Linked DNA regions of Halostagnicola kamekurae. The main gene of each other region encodes a partner of the protein of the gene in region 3 in a complex. Links are inferred from orthologs where the notes say so. Each region holds a gene or a part of one and is shown on either strand. Other genes may lie near its edges. The genes, in order: BM348_RS01655, rpoB, BM348_RS06575, BM348_RS02210 and BM348_RS07420.

What was found.
Region 1: BM348_RS06575 (region 3) and BM348_RS01655 share a complex: the UniProt entries of both Methanocaldococcus jannaschii proteins name them as parts of the RNA polymerase complex. The link is inferred for Halostagnicola kamekurae from one-to-one orthologs.
Region 2: BM348_RS06575 (region 3) and rpoB share a complex: the UniProt entries of both Methanocaldococcus jannaschii proteins name them as parts of the RNA polymerase complex. The link is inferred for Halostagnicola kamekurae from one-to-one orthologs.
Region 4: BM348_RS06575 (region 3) and BM348_RS02210 share a complex: the UniProt entries of both Methanocaldococcus jannaschii proteins name them as parts of the RNA polymerase complex. The link is inferred for Halostagnicola kamekurae from one-to-one orthologs.
Region 5: BM348_RS06575 (region 3) and BM348_RS07420 share a complex: the UniProt entries of both Methanocaldococcus jannaschii proteins name them as parts of the RNA polymerase complex. The link is inferred for Halostagnicola kamekurae from one-to-one orthologs.

Annotation. Positions count from the first base shown.
Region 1 is NZ_FOZS01000001.1:329,649-332,880, forward strand. The notes cover bases 278-3,232. They hold BM348_RS01655 (DNA-directed RNA polymerase subunit B''), read left to right. Parts: upstream 278-942; coding sequence 943-2,523; downstream 2,524-3,232. Other genes in these bases: BM348_RS01650 (DNA-directed RNA polymerase subunit H), read left to right, coding at 715-942; rpoB (DNA-directed RNA polymerase subunit B), read left to right, coding at 2,530-3,232. Outside these bases: BM348_RS21045 (hypothetical protein), read left to right, coding at 1-70. UniProt on the Methanocaldococcus jannaschii protein: DNA-dependent RNA polymerase (RNAP) catalyzes the transcription of DNA into RNA using the four ribonucleoside triphosphates as substrates. The Rpo2 subunit (Rpo2N and Rpo2C in this organism) is implicated in DNA promoter recognition and in nucleotide binding.
Region 2 is NZ_FOZS01000001.1:331,714-334,592, reverse strand. It holds rpoB (DNA-directed RNA polymerase subunit B), read right to left. Parts: upstream 2,416-2,879; coding sequence 586-2,415; downstream 1-585. Other genes in the region: BM348_RS01655 (DNA-directed RNA polymerase subunit B''), read right to left, coding at 2,422-2,879; BM348_RS01665 (DNA-directed RNA polymerase subunit A'), read right to left, coding at 1-584. UniProt on the Methanocaldococcus jannaschii protein: DNA-dependent RNA polymerase (RNAP) catalyzes the transcription of DNA into RNA using the four ribonucleoside triphosphates as substrates. The Rpo2 subunit (Rpo2N and Rpo2C in this organism) is implicated in DNA promoter recognition and in nucleotide binding.
Region 3 is NZ_FOZS01000001.1:1,280,246-1,283,521, reverse strand. What follows is about bases 86-3,084. They hold BM348_RS06575 (DNA-directed RNA polymerase subunit K), read left to right. Parts: upstream 86-1,494; coding sequence 1,495-1,674; downstream 1,675-3,084. Other genes in these bases: rpsB (30S ribosomal protein S2), read left to right, coding at 2,873-3,084; eno (phosphopyruvate hydratase), read left to right, coding at 1,671-2,876; BM348_RS06580 (DNA-directed RNA polymerase subunit N), read left to right, coding at 1,301-1,495; BM348_RS06585 (30S ribosomal protein S9), read left to right, coding at 890-1,288; BM348_RS06590 (50S ribosomal protein L13), read left to right, coding at 447-896. In the rest of the region: more of rpsB, read left to right, coding at 3,085-3,276. UniProt on the Methanocaldococcus jannaschii protein: DNA-dependent RNA polymerase (RNAP) catalyzes the transcription of DNA into RNA using the four ribonucleoside triphosphates as substrates.
Region 4 is NZ_FOZS01000001.1:439,484-442,648, forward strand. The notes cover bases 228-3,115. They hold BM348_RS02210 (DNA-directed RNA polymerase), read left to right. Parts: upstream 228-1,329; coding sequence 1,330-1,902; downstream 1,903-3,115. Other genes in these bases: BM348_RS02200 (translation initiation factor IF-2 subunit gamma), read left to right, coding at 228-936; BM348_RS02205 (PIN domain-containing protein), read left to right, coding at 943-1,329; spt4 (transcription elongation factor subunit Spt4), read left to right, coding at 1,905-2,102; BM348_RS02220 (GTP-dependent dephospho-CoA kinase family protein), read left to right, coding at 2,115-2,762; BM348_RS02225 (geranylgeranyl reductase family protein), read left to right, coding at 2,845-3,115. Also shown: more of BM348_RS02200, read left to right, coding at 1-227; more of BM348_RS02225, read left to right, coding at 3,116-3,165. UniProt on the Methanocaldococcus jannaschii protein: DNA-dependent RNA polymerase (RNAP) catalyzes the transcription of DNA into RNA using the four ribonucleoside triphosphates as substrates.
Region 5 is NZ_FOZS01000001.1:1,439,753-1,442,737, reverse strand. What follows is about bases 242-2,949. They hold BM348_RS07420 (DNA-directed RNA polymerase subunit L), read left to right. Parts: upstream 242-1,307; coding sequence 1,308-1,592; downstream 1,593-2,949. Other genes in these bases: hisF (imidazole glycerol phosphate synthase subunit HisF), read right to left, coding at 2,794-2,949; BM348_RS07415 (hypothetical protein), read right to left, coding at 1,701-2,549; BM348_RS07425 (rhomboid family intramembrane serine protease), read right to left, coding at 242-1,186. Also shown: more of BM348_RS07425, read right to left, coding at 1-241; more of hisF, read right to left, coding at 2,950-2,985. UniProt on the Methanocaldococcus jannaschii protein: DNA-dependent RNA polymerase (RNAP) catalyzes the transcription of DNA into RNA using the four ribonucleoside triphosphates as substrates.

The DNA.
Region 1 (3,232 bases), 950 kb from region 3 along the record:
TCGATTCGGGGTCTCGAAAACGCTCGAGGCGGGATTGTTCGCGGAAGAAGACGCTCGAGACGGGATTTGAACCGACCCCAGACGTGCTCGCTCACGTCGTTCGCTGTGCGCGACTGGCAGTGCTCAAATCCCGCATGCCGCTTCTACAATTCTGACGCTCGCAACACAGCAGCCTGGTTGCTCACGAGTTTGAATTGTGGAGAAAGCGCCCGAGACGGGATTTGAACCACGGTCGTTTCACTCACTGCGTTCGCTTCACTCTCTGGTTCAAATCCCTGTTTGGGTTTTCTGTCGTTCAGTCCTCACTCGTCGCTCCGCTCCTCGATCGGAATTGAACGACAGAAAACGCCCGAGGCGGGATTTGAACCCGCGTCACAACCGTGACAGGGTTGTATGATGGGCCACTACACCACCCGGGCAACCCGTACATCCGTTTTCTCGGTGGCACTCTTAAGGATTCTCACTCGAGCGCCGTATGGTACTCGTCACCGGACCCCGTCTGGTGCTCGAACCTAATTCGCATGTTACATTTCCCATAAGGGATTTAACTGAGAACGGGCTATTTGAGAGCGTGAACGGCGACACCGGTCGGGTCTGGGCGACCGGATAGCGTTACGCTTGCGTCCGACTTAGAAACGCTTAACTGCCTCCCGCCGATACGTTACTGTAGTATCTCGTGACAGCAGCTTCTTTCCCCATAGCCCAGCACAACCCATGGTAGACGTAAGCCAACACGAACTCGTGCCAGAGCACACTGTCCTCGAGGAGGAGGTCCTCGAAGAGGTGCTCGACGAGTACGACATCGATCGCACAGACCTGCCGAAAATCAAACGCAACGATCCTGCACTACCCGACGAGGCCGAGATCGGCGACGTAATCAAGATCGTTCGGGATTCCCGGACGACCGATCAGGCGGTCATTTACCGACTCGTGGTGGAATAAATGGCAACAGAACTCAACAGATCTAAACGACGAGACATTTCGCGTGAATACTTCTCGAAGGAACGACTCGCAGAACATCACTACCGCTCGTTCAACTCCTTTCTCAACCGGGGGATGCAACGCGTCGTCGACGAGAAGGAGACGATCGAAACCGACATCGGCGACAAAGAGGGCGAAGAGCCGGTCCACGTCGAACTCGGCGACGTCCGCGTCGTCACACCCCGCGTTCGGGAAGCCGACGGGTCCGAGGAGCTGTTGTACCCACAGGAGGCACGACTCCGAAACATCACCTACTCCGCGCCCGTGTTCATGGAGATGTCCATCGTCAAGGGCGAAGAGGGCGACCAGCGGGTCGTCGACTCCACGGAGACGAAGATCGGCCGGATGCCGGTCATGGTCGGCTCCGATAAGTGTAACATCGCGGGCTTTTCCGACCAGGAACTGATCGACATCGGCGAGGACCCGGCCGATCCCGGCGGCTACTTCATCGTCAACGGCTCCGAGCGCGTCCTCATGACCAGCGAGGACCTCGCGCCGAACAAGATCCTCGCGGAGTACGACACCAAGTACGGCGACGAGATTCAGGTCGCCAAGACGTTCTCCCAGCGTCGTGGCTACCGCGCGCTCGTGCTGTGTGAACGCACTCGAGACGGCCTGCTCGAGGTCTCGTTCCCGTCCGTTTCGGGATCGATCAACTTCGTCACGCTCGTTCGCGCGCTCGGACTCGAGTCCGACGAGGAGATCGTCCACAAGGTCTCGAACGACCCCGAGGTCGTCAAGTACATGCTCGAGAATCTGGAGGAAGCCGAGGTCCAGACCGAAGAGCAGGCGATCGAAGAGCTCGGGAAACGCGTCGCCTCCGGCCAGGGCAAGAACTACCAGCTCAAACGGGCGAACTACGTCATCGATCGGTACCTGCTCCCGCACCTCCACGAGGACGGCGTCGAGGAGGAAGACGTCCGAATCAACAAGGCACACTACCTCTGTCGGATGGCCGAGGCGTGTTTCGAACTCGCGCTCGACCGGCGCGAATCCGACGACAAGGACCACTACGCCAACAAGCGCCTGAAGGTCAGCGGCGACCTGATGAAGGACCTGTTCCGGACGGCGCTGAACAAGCTGGCCCGGGACGTGAAGTACCAGCTCGAGCGGGCCAACATGCGGAACCGTCAGCTATCGGTCAATACCGTGGTTCGATCGGACGTGCTCACGGAACGGCTCGAGCACCCGATCGCGACGGGCAACTGGGTTGGGGGCCGATCGGGGGTCTCCCAGTTGGTCGATCGGACCGACTTCATGGGGGTTCTGTCACACCTTCGCCGCCTTCGTTCGCCGCTCTCGCGGTCGCAGCCCCACTTCGAGGCGCGGGACCTGCACGCGACCCAGTGGGGTCGCATCTGCCCCTCGGAGACGCCGGAGGGGCCGAACTGTGGGCTGGTGAAGAACTTCGCACAGGCGATGGAGCTCTCCCAGAACGTCGAGGACGAACAGGAACTCAAACGCGAACTGGCGTCGATGGGAGTCGAGGGGATTCCCGGCATCGAAGGCATCGAACGAACGACGTCGCCCGCAGACGACTAACCAATAATGAGTAGCCAACAACGAGAAGCCAAGGTGTACGTAAACGGATCGCTGGTGGGGACCCACGACGATCCGCACGAACTTGCCGAACAGATCCGCGAAGCGCGACGTCTCGGCGACGTTTCGGAGATGGTCAACGTCTCCGTCAAAGAGCGCACGCGCGAAGTGATCATCAACGCCGACGCCGGACGGGCTCGACGGCCGCTGCTGGTCGTCGAGGACGGCGAACCGCGAATTTCCGACGATGAGATCGAAGCGCTCCGAAACGACGAACTCGAGTTCGAGGACCTCGTCGCTCACGGTTACATCGAGTTCATCGACGCGGAGGAAGAAGAGGACATCTACGTGGCGGTCGACGAGGACGATCTCAACGAACGCCACACGCACCTCGAGATCGACCCGCAGCTGATCTTCGGGATCGGTGCGGGCATGATTCCGTACCCGGAACACAACGCCTCGCCGCGGATTACGATGGGTGCGGGGATGGTCAAGCAGTCGCTGGGGCTGCCCTCTGCGAACTACCGGATCCGCCCGGACACGCGCCAGCACCTGCTGCACTACCCGCAGCTCTCGATGGTCAAAACGCAGACGACCGAGCAGATCGGCTTCGACGAACGACCCGCGGCGCAGAACTTCGTCGTCGCCGTGATGAGCTACGAGGGGTTCAACATCGAGGACGCGCTGGTCATGAACAAAGCCAGCGTCGAGC
Region 2 (2,879 bases), 950 kb from region 3 along the record:
CGATCGACGCCTTCCTCCTCGTCGCCCTGCATCGCGCCGGCGATGCGCTGGGAGAACTCGCTGGTGAGAACCTGCTGGACCTCGTAGTAGGTCGTCGGTTTCTCGTGGTCGATGTCGTACTGGATTTCGCCGCAATGTGGACACCGATCCTTCTTTCGCGCCTGCCGAATCGCCGCCTTGGTGACGTCGTTCAGGTCGCGGCCGAGTTTCCGCGACTCGGTGATGTCGTCGCGGAACTCGTCGCGTTCGTCCTCGGTCAACAGGAGCTTCGAACACTCCCGGCAGGTGCCCCGAAGGAGGCGTCGGATGAGTTTCGTAAAGCCGACGTGGATGACCGGTGCGGCCAGTTCGATGTGGCCGAAGTGGCCGTTACAGGACCCGGAGTGTTTCCCGCAGGTCTTGCACTCGAGACCGGGGTCGATGACGCCCAGTCGCGGGTCCATCAGCCCCATGTCGATGGGGAACCCGTCGTCGTCGTAGGTGTCCGCGGTGATGATCTTCGTCGCGCTCATCTCCCGATACTCCTCGGGCTCCATGAGCCCGAAGTTTATCGATCCGATGTCTTTTGGTGTGCTGTCTTGCATGTTAGACGGCGTCTACTAGTTCCAGTCGTGGTGCGATACCCAGCGCCTTCATCTCGTCTAGGAGGAGCTTGAACGCGTAGCTCATCTCGATCTCGTGGATGTCGGTCTCCTCGTCGCAGTTCGGGCAGTAGACCCGACGCTGCTCGACGTTCTCGACCGCGCTCATCCCACACTGTCCACAGACGTTGATGAACTCGCGGTCGGACTCGTCGAGCAGTCGCTCCTTGAGCGTCATGGCCGCGCCGTGGCCGATGAAGACGTCCCGCTCCATCTCCCCGATACGGAGTCCGCCCTCGCGGGCGCGACCCTCGGTCGGCTGTCGAGTGAGAACCTGCACCGGCCCGCGAGAGCGGGCGTGCAGTTTGTTCGAGACCATGTGGTAGAGCTTCTGGTAGAAGATGATACCGACGAAAATCTCGGCCTCAATCTTCTCGCCCGTGACGCCCGAATACATCGTTTCCTTGCCCGACGAATCGAAGCCGGACTCCTCGAGTCCGCCTCGAAGCTCGTCTTCGTCCTCACCGAGGAACGGCGTCCCGTCGACGCGACGGCCCTCCATCGCGCCGAGTTTGCCGCCGATCATCTCGAGGATGTGTCCGACGGTCATCCGCGAAGGCAGCGCGTGCGGGTTGATCACGAGGTCGGGGACGACGCCCGCTTCGGTGAAGGGCATGTCCTCCTGCGGTGCGAGGTGGCCGACGACTCCCTTCTGGCCGTGGCGGCTGGCGAACTTGTCCCCGAGTTCGGGGATCCGCTCGTCGCGCACTGAGACCTTTGAGAGTTTCGAGCCGTCCTCGCCTTCCATCAGCGTGACCGTGTCGACGACGCCGCTCTCACCCGAGCGCATCGTGACCGACGTTTCGCGGCGTTTCTGCGGCGAGAGACCGCCCATGTCGTCGGGCTCCTCGAGGAAGCGCGGCGGGCTCGTCTTCCCGAGCAGGACGCTGTTTTCGTCCACGTCCGTTTCGGGGTTGACCAGTCCGTCCTCGTCGAGATGCGTGTAAGCTTCCTCGCCGCGAGCACCGCGGACGTCCTGGGATGGAATCTCGAAGCGATCCTCCTGTCCGCCGGGGTAGCGCCGTTCCTCGCCCTCGTAGGTCCGGAAGAAATGTGAGCGGGCGAGCGCGCGCTCGACGCTGGCTTTGTTCATGACCAGCGCGTCCTCGATGTTGAACCCCTCGTAGCTCATCACGGCGACGACGAAGTTCTGCGCCGCGGGTCGTTCGTCGAAGCCGATCTGCTCGGTCGTCTGCGTTTTGACCATCGAGAGCTGCGGGTAGTGCAGCAGGTGCTGGCGCGTGTCCGGGCGGATCCGGTAGTTCGCAGAGGGCAGCCCCAGCGACTGCTTGACCATCCCCGCACCCATCGTAATCCGCGGCGAGGCGTTGTGTTCCGGGTACGGAATCATGCCCGCACCGATCCCGAAGATCAGCTGCGGGTCGATCTCGAGGTGCGTGTGGCGTTCGTTGAGATCGTCCTCGTCGACCGCCACGTAGATGTCCTCTTCTTCCTCCGCGTCGATGAACTCGATGTAACCGTGAGCGACGAGGTCCTCGAACTCGAGTTCGTCGTTTCGGAGCGCTTCGATCTCATCGTCGGAAATTCGCGGTTCGCCGTCCTCGACGACCAGCAGCGGCCGTCGAGCCCGTCCGGCGTCGGCGTTGATGATCACTTCGCGCGTGCGCTCTTTGACGGAGACGTTGACCATCTCCGAAACGTCGCCGAGACGTCGCGCTTCGCGGATCTGTTCGGCAAGTTCGTGCGGATCGTCGTGGGTCCCCACCAGCGATCCGTTTACGTACACCTTGGCTTCTCGTTGTTGGCTACTCATTATTGGTTAGTCGTCTGCGGGCGACGTCGTTCGTTCGATGCCTTCGATGCCGGGAATCCCCTCGACTCCCATCGACGCCAGTTCGCGTTTGAGTTCCTGTTCGTCCTCGACGTTCTGGGAGAGCTCCATCGCCTGTGCGAAGTTCTTCACCAGCCCACAGTTCGGCCCCTCCGGCGTCTCCGAGGGGCAGATGCGACCCCACTGGGTCGCGTGCAGGTCCCGCGCCTCGAAGTGGGGCTGCGACCGCGAGAGCGGCGAACGAAGGCGGCGAAGGTGTGACAGAACCCCCATGAAGTCGGTCCGATCGACCAACTGGGAGACCCCCGATCGGCCCCCAACCCAGTTGCCCGTCGCGATCGGGTGCTCGAGCCGTTCCGTGAGCACGTCCGATCGAACCACGGTATTGACCGATAGCTGACGGTTCCGCATGTTGGCCCGCTCGAGCTGGTACTTCACGTCCCGGG
Region 3 (3,276 bases):
TCGTAGGAGTCCGCAGGTTCAAATCCTGCTCCCTGCATCACTTCTCCGCGACTCTCACGTCGAGAGTCGCACCTTTGCAGCATTTGGAGGACACCAATGAGTAGTAAAACCAATCCGAGGCTCAACGATCTTATCGCCGAGCTGAAGTCCGCCTCGCGAAGCGCGGACGCAGACGTCTGGCGTGATATCGCGGACCGTCTCGAGAAACCCCGTCGGAGTCACGCGGAAGTGAACCTGGGGCGCATCGAGCGGTACGCGCGAGAAGAAGAGACCGTCGTCGTTCCCGGCAAGGTGCTGGGTTCGGGCGCACTCCAGAAGAACGTCACCGTCGCCGCCGTCGACTTCTCGTCGTCGGCAGAGACGAAAATCGACCAGGTCGGCGAGCCAGTACCGCTCGAGCAAGTGCTCGAAGAGAACCCAGAAGGAAGCGACGTCCGGGTGATCGCATGAGCTACGCAGAGTTCGATGCGGACGTCGTCGTCGACGCTCGAGACTGCATCCTCGGTCGCGTGGCCAGCCAGGTCGCACAGCGCGCACTGGACGGCGAGACGGTCGCCGTGGTCAACGCCGAAGATGCGGTCATCACCGGCGACAGAGACGACGTTATCGACACCTACCGGACGCGAACGCAGCTCAGTTCCGATCAGGGGCCGGCATACCCACGCCGTCCCGACATGATTTTCAAGCGGTCCATCCGCGGGATGTTGCCGCACAAGAAACCACGCGGCCGCGAGGCGTTCGAAGGCGTCCGCGTCTACGTCGGCAACCCCTACGAGAACGACGACGACCGCGAGGCCGAGATCCTCGAGGACACGTCGCTCGATCGGCTCTCGAACATCCGTTTCGTTCACCTTCACGAAGTCGCAGAACAGTTAGGTGCTAACGTCACATGGTAACGAACACAAGTGGTAAGAAGAAGACCGCGGTCGCTCGGGCGACCGTTCAAGACGGCGAAGGTCGCGTCAGAATCAACTCCCAGCCGGTCGAGCTGGTCGAGCCGGAGATGTCCCGGCTCAAGATGCTCGAACCGTTCCGCATCGCCGGCGACGACCTCCGGGACGGAGTCGATATCGACGTTCGCGTCGAGGGTGGCGGCATCAGCGGGCAGGCAGACGCCGTCCGAACCGCCATCGCTCGCGGGATCGTCCAGCACGCAAACGACGCCGAACTCCGAGACGCCTACATGGAGTTCGATCGGTCGTTGCTCGTCAACGACGTTCGCCAGTCCGAACCCAAAAAGTGGGGCGGCCCGGGCGCTCGGGCGCGCTACCAGAAGTCCTACCGCTAAGGTGATTCAGATATGATGGTACCGGTCCGGTGTTTCACGTGTGGTAACGTCGTCGCCGAACACTGGGAAGAATTCGACGAACGAGCGAACGAGGGAGACGAGGATCCGGAAGCAGTGCTCGACGAACTCGGTGTCGAGCGCTACTGCTGTCGGCGCATGCTCGTCTCACACCGCGACCTCGTCGACGTCGTCTCACCATACCAGTAATGCAACAGCAACACCACAACCGATACGAGAAGGCACGAATTCTCGGCGCTCGAGCACTGCAGGTGTCGTATGGAGCGCCCGTTCTGATCGACACCGACCAGACCGAGCCGATTCTCGTCGCCGCCGAAGAGTACGACGCCGACGCACTGCCGTTTACGGTCAAACGAGGGAAGCAATGACGCTCATCACCGACGTTCGCCTCCGACGGATCCTCGACTCGCGGGGGAACCCGACCGTCGAGGCCGACGTGCTGACCGAAAGCGGCGGGTTCGGTCGCGCCGCAGCTCCATCGGGGGCAAGTACGGGCGAGTACGAAGCGATCGAGCGCCCGGCCAGCGAGGCGATCGCTGCGGCGCGCGAACACGCCGTGCCGCGACTCGTCGGTGAGGTCTACGCGGGGAACCAGCGCGAAGTCGACGGCGCGCTCCGCGCGGCCGACGGAACGGACGACTTCTCGAAGATCGGTGCGAACAGCGCCGTCGCCATCTCGATGGCCGCGGCGAAAGCGGGGGCCGACGTGCTCGGCGCGCCGCTGTTCCAGCATCTCGGCGGGACCTTTCGGGGCCGGGACTTCCCGACGCCGCTCGGGAACGTCGTCGGCGGCGGCGAACACGCCGCCGACGCGACCGACATCCAGGAGTTCCTCTCCGCACCCGTCGGCGCGCCGAGCGTCGCCGACGCCGTCTTCGCGAACGCGGCCGTCCACGCGAAGGTATCGGACCTGCTGGCGGAACGCGGCGTCGCCTGCGGCAAGGGCGACGAGGGCGCGTGGGCACCGTCGATCGACGACGACGAGGCGTTCGAACTCGTCGACGAGGCCGTCTCTGCCGTCTCCGAGGAAGTCGGCTTCGAGATCGGTTTCGGACTCGACGTCGCCGCCGCGGAGATGTACGACGACGAAGCCGGCGTCTACGAGTACAGCGATACGACCTGTACGACCGACGAGCAGATCGAGTACATCGCGACGCTCGTCGACGAATACGATCTCGTCTACGTCGAGGATCCGCTCGACGAGAACGACTACGGGGCGTTCGCCGAGCTGACCGACAGGGTCGGAGACAAGACGCTCGTCTGCGGTGACGATCTGTTCGTCACCAACACCGAGCGACTCGCCACCGGCATCGACCGCGGCGCGGCAAACAGCATCCTGATCAAGCCGAACCAGATCGGGACGCTCACCGACGCCTTCGACGCGATCGAACTCGCGACCGAGCACGGCTACGATTCGGTCGTTTCCCACCGGTCGGGCGAGACCGAAGACGCGACGATTGCACACCTCGCCGTCGCGACCGACGCCCCGTTCATCAAGACGGGTGCCGTCGGCGGCGAGCGAACCGCAAAGTTAAACGAGCTTATCAGAATCGCAGACGACGCGACATGACTGACAACGACGCACAACAGGAAGGGCTCGACGCCGCCGAGGAGGAGATCGACGAGGAGCCGGCCGAAGGGGCCGGTCCCGCCGCCGATCCCGCCGACGACGTCGAGCCAGCAGACGAACAGTCCGCCGACGCCGACGAACCGGCCGAGGCCGAACCAGACGAGGACGCGGGACCGACCCTCGACGACGACGTGATGTCCGACGAGGAAGCGGACCTGCTCATCCCCGTCGAGGACTACCTCGGTGCCGGTGTCCATATCGGTACCCAGCAAAAGACCGCGGACATGGAGCGGTTCATCCACCGCGTCCGGACCGACGGCCTGTACGTCCTCGACGTCTCGAAGACCGACGGCCGCATTCGGACGGCCGCGGACTTCCTCTCGAACTACGACGCCGAGCA
Region 4 (3,165 bases), 840 kb from region 3 along the record:
ATGCTCTCGGGCGCGTCGCTGATGGACGGCGCCGTGCTCGTCGTCAGCGCCAACGAACCCGTTCCCCAGCCCCAGACCGAAGAGCACCTGATGGCGCTGGATCTCATCGGCATCGACAACATCGTCATCGCCCAGAACAAGGTCGACCTCGTCGACGGCGAGACCGCACGCTCGAACTACGAACAGATTCAGGAGTTCGTCGAGGGGACCGTCGCCGAAGACGCCCCCGTCGTCCCCGTCAGCGCGGGACAGGACGTGAACATGGATCTGCTCATCAGCGCAATCGAGGAGGAGATTCCGACCCCCGAGCGCGACCCCGACACCGACGCGCGACTCCACGTCGCACGCAGTTTCGACATCAACAAGCCGGGAACGACGTTCGAAGACCTCACCGGGGGCGTCCTCGGCGGCAGTCTCGTCGCCGGCGAACTCGAGGTCGAGGACGAACTTGAGGTCAAACCCGGCCGCGAGGTCGAAGAGGGCGGCCAGAGCGAGTACGTCCCGATCGAGACGACGATCCGGTCGCTGCAGGCCGGCGGCGAAGACGTCGACACCGTCACGCCCGGCGGCCTGCTCGGCGTCGGAACGGGACTCGATCCGTCGCTGACGAAAGGCGACGCGCTGGCGGGCCAGATGGCCGGTCCGCCCGGCTCGCTACCGCCGACGTGGGAGCAGTTCACGATGGACGTCGACCTGCTCGAGCGCGTCGTCGGCGTCGACGGCGGCGAGACCGTCGAGGAGATCAGCACGGGCGAGCCGCTCATGATGACCGTCGGCACGTCGACGACCGTCGGCGCGGTCACGAGCGCGCGCGAGGGCGAGTGCGAGGTCAAACTCAAGCGGCCGGTCTGTGCCGATCCGGGCGCGAAAATCGCGATCAACCGCCGGATCGGTGCGCGCTGGCGGCTGATCGGCCTCGGAACGTTGACGGAGTAATCTCCGATGGCCTCGCGGGTCGCTCTCGATACGAGTGCGCTGATGATGCCGGTCGAACTCGACGTGCGACTGTTCGACGAACTCGACAGACTCCTGGGGGAGTTCGAGCCAACGACGCCCCAGTCGGTTGTCGAGGAACTTCGCCGTCTCGGCGAGAAAGGCGGCACGGAGGGCACCGCGGCGTCCGTCGGCCACGACTTAGCGACCGACCGCTGTCTCGTGGTCGACACCGAGGAATCGTACGCAGACGACGCGCTGGTCGAACTCGCCCGCGAGGGTGCAGTCGACTACGTCGTCACGAACGACCGCCCGCTACGCGACCGGGTCCTCGAAGCGCGGAGACCGGTAATTGCATTACGCGGGAGAAACAAGTTGGCAGTAACTCAACCATAGATGTACAAACGGGCTAGATTAACTGACACCGTCGAAGTACCGCCAGCAGAGCTGGGCGACGTTTCGCCCCAGCTCGTCAAGCGACTGCTCCAGGACAAACTGGAGGGACGAATGGACGAGGAAGTCGGCAGCGTCGTCTCCGTCACCGAGGTTCACGATATCGGCGAGGGGACCGTTTTGCCGAACGAACCCGGCGTCTACTACGAAGCCGAGTTCGACGCGATCACGTTCGACCCGCAGATGCAGGAAGTCGTCGACGGCACCGTCGTCGAGGTCGTCGAGTTCGGTGCCTTCATCGGCATCGGCCCCGTCGACGGACTGCTCCACGTCTCGCAGATCAGCGACGAGTACCTCGCGTTCGACGCCGAGAATCAGCAACTCGCGTCGAACGAATCGAATCGCACGCTCGGCGTCGACGACGCCGTCCGCGCGCGCATCGTCACCAAGAGCATCGACGAGCGCAATCCGCGGGACTCGAAGATTGGCCTGACCGCCAAACAGCCCGGCCTCGGGAAACACGGCTGGCTGCAGGAAGACCGAGAGCAACGCGAAGAAGCCGCGGCGGGTGAGTGACGATGGCGTCGAACCGTCTCGTCTGTCGCGAGTGCCACCGGGTCAACGACGCCGACGCCGAGACCTGCGAAAGCTGCGCCTCGTCGTCGCTGACCGAGGACTGGGCCGGTTACGTCGTCATCGCCCACCCTCAGGAAAGTCAGATCGCAACGGAGATGCAGGTCACCGAACCCGGCGCGTACGCGCTCAAAGTCCGGTGATCCGTTCGTCCCGTGACTCCTGGCGATCCCGACCCCGACGATGCAGAGCGAGACCGAACTGACGCGGAGAGCGCCGACGAAACCGAATCCGTTCCTCCGAGCACTACCGACTCGAGCAGCGATGCCCAGGCTTCACTTTCGCTTCCCGTCGAGGCTCGAGGCGACCTCAAAGACCCCTTCGGACCGATCGAGACCGACGCCGACATCTTGCTGTCGTCGGTTTCCGGCCCGTTGATCGCCATCGGCGACGTCGTTACCTATCACCTGCTGCAGGCCGGCCGCCAGCCGGACGTCTCGCTGGTCGACGGCCGAACCAAACGCAGCGCGGTCGACGAGGAGATAGAACAGGCCGTCACCGAGGGCGTGAGCCTCGAGGTCGAGAACCCGCCGGGGCAGATCACCGAGGACCTCGTCGAGACGCTCCTGACCGCGATGGCCGCCGACGAACCGACCACGATACTCGTAGACGGCGAGGAGGACCTCGCCGCGCTCCCGGCGATCGTCGCAGCGCCGGACGGCGCGAGCATCGTCTACGGCCAACCCGACGAGGGGATGGTTCACGTTCGGGTCGACGACGAGATTCGAAAGCAGGTCCGCGCTCTCCTCGAGCGCTTCGAGGGCGACGGCGACGCCATCTGGGAGTTGCTCTCGGACGCCTGAGGCCCTTTTCAGATACCGAACTGGATCGGACGAGCCGAGAGACTCGAGAAACTATTTACTCGACCGCGCGAACGTGACGTGTATGTACGATTTCGTCGTCGTCGGCGTCGGCCCGCCGGGGGCGAGGTTCGCCCGTCGGGCGGCCGAGAACGGCCACGACGTGCTCGCACTCGAGAAGGGATCGATCGGCGAGCCGCTGGCCTGCTCGGGACACGTCAGCACCGACCTCTGGGAGTTCACCGGCGCGGATGCTCGCGAGGACCTCCTACAGAACGAGGTTCGCGGCGCTCGATTTCACGTGGGTGGACCGGGCAGCGACGCCTACCCGTTCTACAAGGACGAGGTCGTTTCGAACGTGATCGACCGGGTGGGGTTGGATCGCCACCTCGCGGACCTCGCCCGG
Region 5 (2,985 bases), 160 kb from region 3 along the record:
GCTTGCTGACCGCCGCGAACGGTTTCGAACCGCTCGGTCCCACTCCTCGAGCCATCGCCTCGACCCGCTCGATCGCGTCCCGCGTCGACGATCGGCTCGAGCCCGCCAGCTCGAGGATGCGGTCGATCCGCGCTTCCGCGCGAATCTCGCGTTTCGCTTCGTCCGATCGGGCGAAACGCTCCCGAATCGACGCGGGAATGGCCGGCCGATTGGGGGCGGTGACCGCGAGGGTGACGATGAGCGCCAGTCCGGTGACGATGGCGATTCCGGGGCCCTGAAACAGGTAAAACGAGTTCTGGTCGCCGTACCAGTAGATCTGCCAGAGGCCCTGTTCGAACGCGAAGAACAGGACGGCGATCCAGAGGTAAAGCGGGTTCGGTCGATACTGGCGTCGCCTGTACAGTATCGCGGCGAGGACGAATCCGGCGAAGAATCCGAGCGCGTGGCCCTGAATCGCGACGTTCGCCCACGACGGCGCCGTGGCGGGACTGGCCTGTGGAACGTAGAGACCGATCGGGGTCGAAAGCGCATCGTAGGTCGTCATGAGGACGGTTTGGCCGCCGAGAACTGCCAGAACCGTTGGGATCGGGTAGCGGACGATAGCGAACCCGGCGAACGCGAAGACGATGCCGGAGAACCCGATCACCGGGCCGAGCGCGAACAGACTCGTGACGATTCCGAGCGCGAGTACGGTAAGCGGAAAGATCACGACCGCCCGAACCCACGGAGTCTTCCACAGCGTCCTCGAAGACCGGTCGTCGCGTGTATTCGAATCACGTCCGTTCGAATCGTGCTCGCTCGAATCGCGCCCGTTCGGGTAGTGTCCCCACGCGTATTCGGCGATCGGGGCGACGACCGCAGCACCGAAGACGTTGCTGAGGAGGTGTCCGGCGCTCGCGTGTGCAAACGAGGCAGAAAGCATTCCGAGCGGGTAGTAGTACGAATAGGCCCGATACGGGATCGACACCGGATCGGAGAACTCGGAGATGCCGTCCTGAACGAAGAGGTAGAACGCGAGGACGAACGCGAGGACGAGCACGGTCCCCCACGGCACGCCGTAGACAAATCGGGACCGGAGAACGTCTCCCCACGGCTGCTCCGGGTCGTGAACGTTTTTGAGAGCCGCTATCGAGCCGACGAACGTCGCCGCGAGAACGACGGCCAGCACGGCCCCGATCGGATTCATATCTCTGTCCTGTGAGCGAAGTGGTATAGGGTTTATGTCCCGCCGTCGCCGCGACGGCTCGAGCGGCTGATCGAGCGGCGTCTTCGAAAGGTACAAGCACGTGACGCTCGGATGAAATCGTATGGAACTGCGGGTCACCGAACGCACGGAGACCGAGCTTTCGATCGAGATCGGCGGCGAGGATCACACGTTCATGAACGTGCTCAAAGGGACGCTCCTCGAGCAGGAAAACGTCGCCGCGGCGACCTACGACGTGAATCCGGAGCAGTCCGGCGGACAGACTGACCCGATCCTGACGATCAAGACCGAACCGGGCGTCGACCCCATCGACGCGCTCGAGGAGAGCGCCGGGACCGTCCGCGAGAAGACGACGTCGTTCCGAAACGCGTTCGAAGCGGCAGTCTGATTTCGATTCGAGGCTCTTCTGCGTTGGGTCGTTCTGTGCCAAGAGGCCTCTGTGCCGAGAACTCACGCCTCGAGAGTGGCGGGTCCGTCGGCATTCGGGCGGTCCAAATCAGCAGCCGACGTATACCGCGAGTATCGCTCCGTCGGGGCCGACGTGGACGTCGATTCCTTCCGCGTCGTGGTCGTCCCGCTCGATTCCCCGCGAGTCGAACGCCTCGAGGAGGTTCTCCGCGAGGTCGTCCGCGAGCGCCGCTTCGGTATCGTACGCGTCGATCGAGTCCTGGGCGAGAATCTGGACTCCGCGGGGGCCGCTCTCACAGGAGAGATCAAACTCCGACGGGTCGGTCCGGTCGCCGCCGTCGTCGTCGGTGTACGCGCCCACGACGAGGCGCTGATTTTCGGCCGTCGCGAACGCCTCGAGGCCCTGATCGTACTCGAGGCCCGCTCCGCCACCCGTCCCGTCGGCGGTCTCGGTTTCGCCGGCCGCGGCTCGCTCGTCTGCGAGCCGGTCGTGTACCAGCAGCGCCGTCTCCTCGAGATCGATGCCATTGGCCTCGGTGGCCTCGCCCGGAACGTCGGTTCCGATGCCCGGAATTACTGATAGCGGAACGATGCCGGTGGCGAACAGCGCGACGACGATGACGAACACGGCGATAACCGGCGAGTAGGGCTTTGCGACCTCGAGCCAGCTCGCACCCTCGAGATCCCGGTCGCTCTCGTCGAACGTCTGTTCGGTTCGCTCGAGCGTGTGGTTACCACAGCGAGCGCAGGGCGGCGAGTTGCGCACGTGCTCGCGGCCGCAGTTCGTACAAGCCCAGACGTAGGTCGGGGAGGCGTCCCCGCGGCCAGCCTCGTCCCCGGCGTCGTCCGCGCGGTTGAACGAGTTGTATCCGCATCGCTCACAGGGCGGATCATCGGATTCGTGCGGTTTGCCACACCACGCACACCGCCAGGTCACTGTTAGTAGCGGTCGGCCGCGCGAGCATAAGGATACTGTATTGGGGATTCGACTTGCGATCGCATCGCGAAACAGATTCGAGAACGGGTCGCGAATGCGACTCGAGATTACATCGTGTTTCGACTCGAGACGAATTCCGGCTGTTCACCGCGCCGATTCTGCGCTTCGAGAAGACGAAATTACCGTCTCGCGAGGGCCCGAGGCGGTTACTGTCGAATCAGCGTCCCGCAAGCGCTCGGGGAGGTTACTGTCGAACCGGCACGTCACGCTCGGCGAGGTAGTCTTTGACTTCGCCGACGGAATACTCGTCGAAGTGGAAGATAGAGGCCGCGAGCCCGGCGTCCGCGTCAGCTTCCGTGAACACGTCGTACATGTGTTCGGGACCGCCACAGCCCGACGAGGCGATCACGGGCGTATCGACGGCCTCGCAGACGGC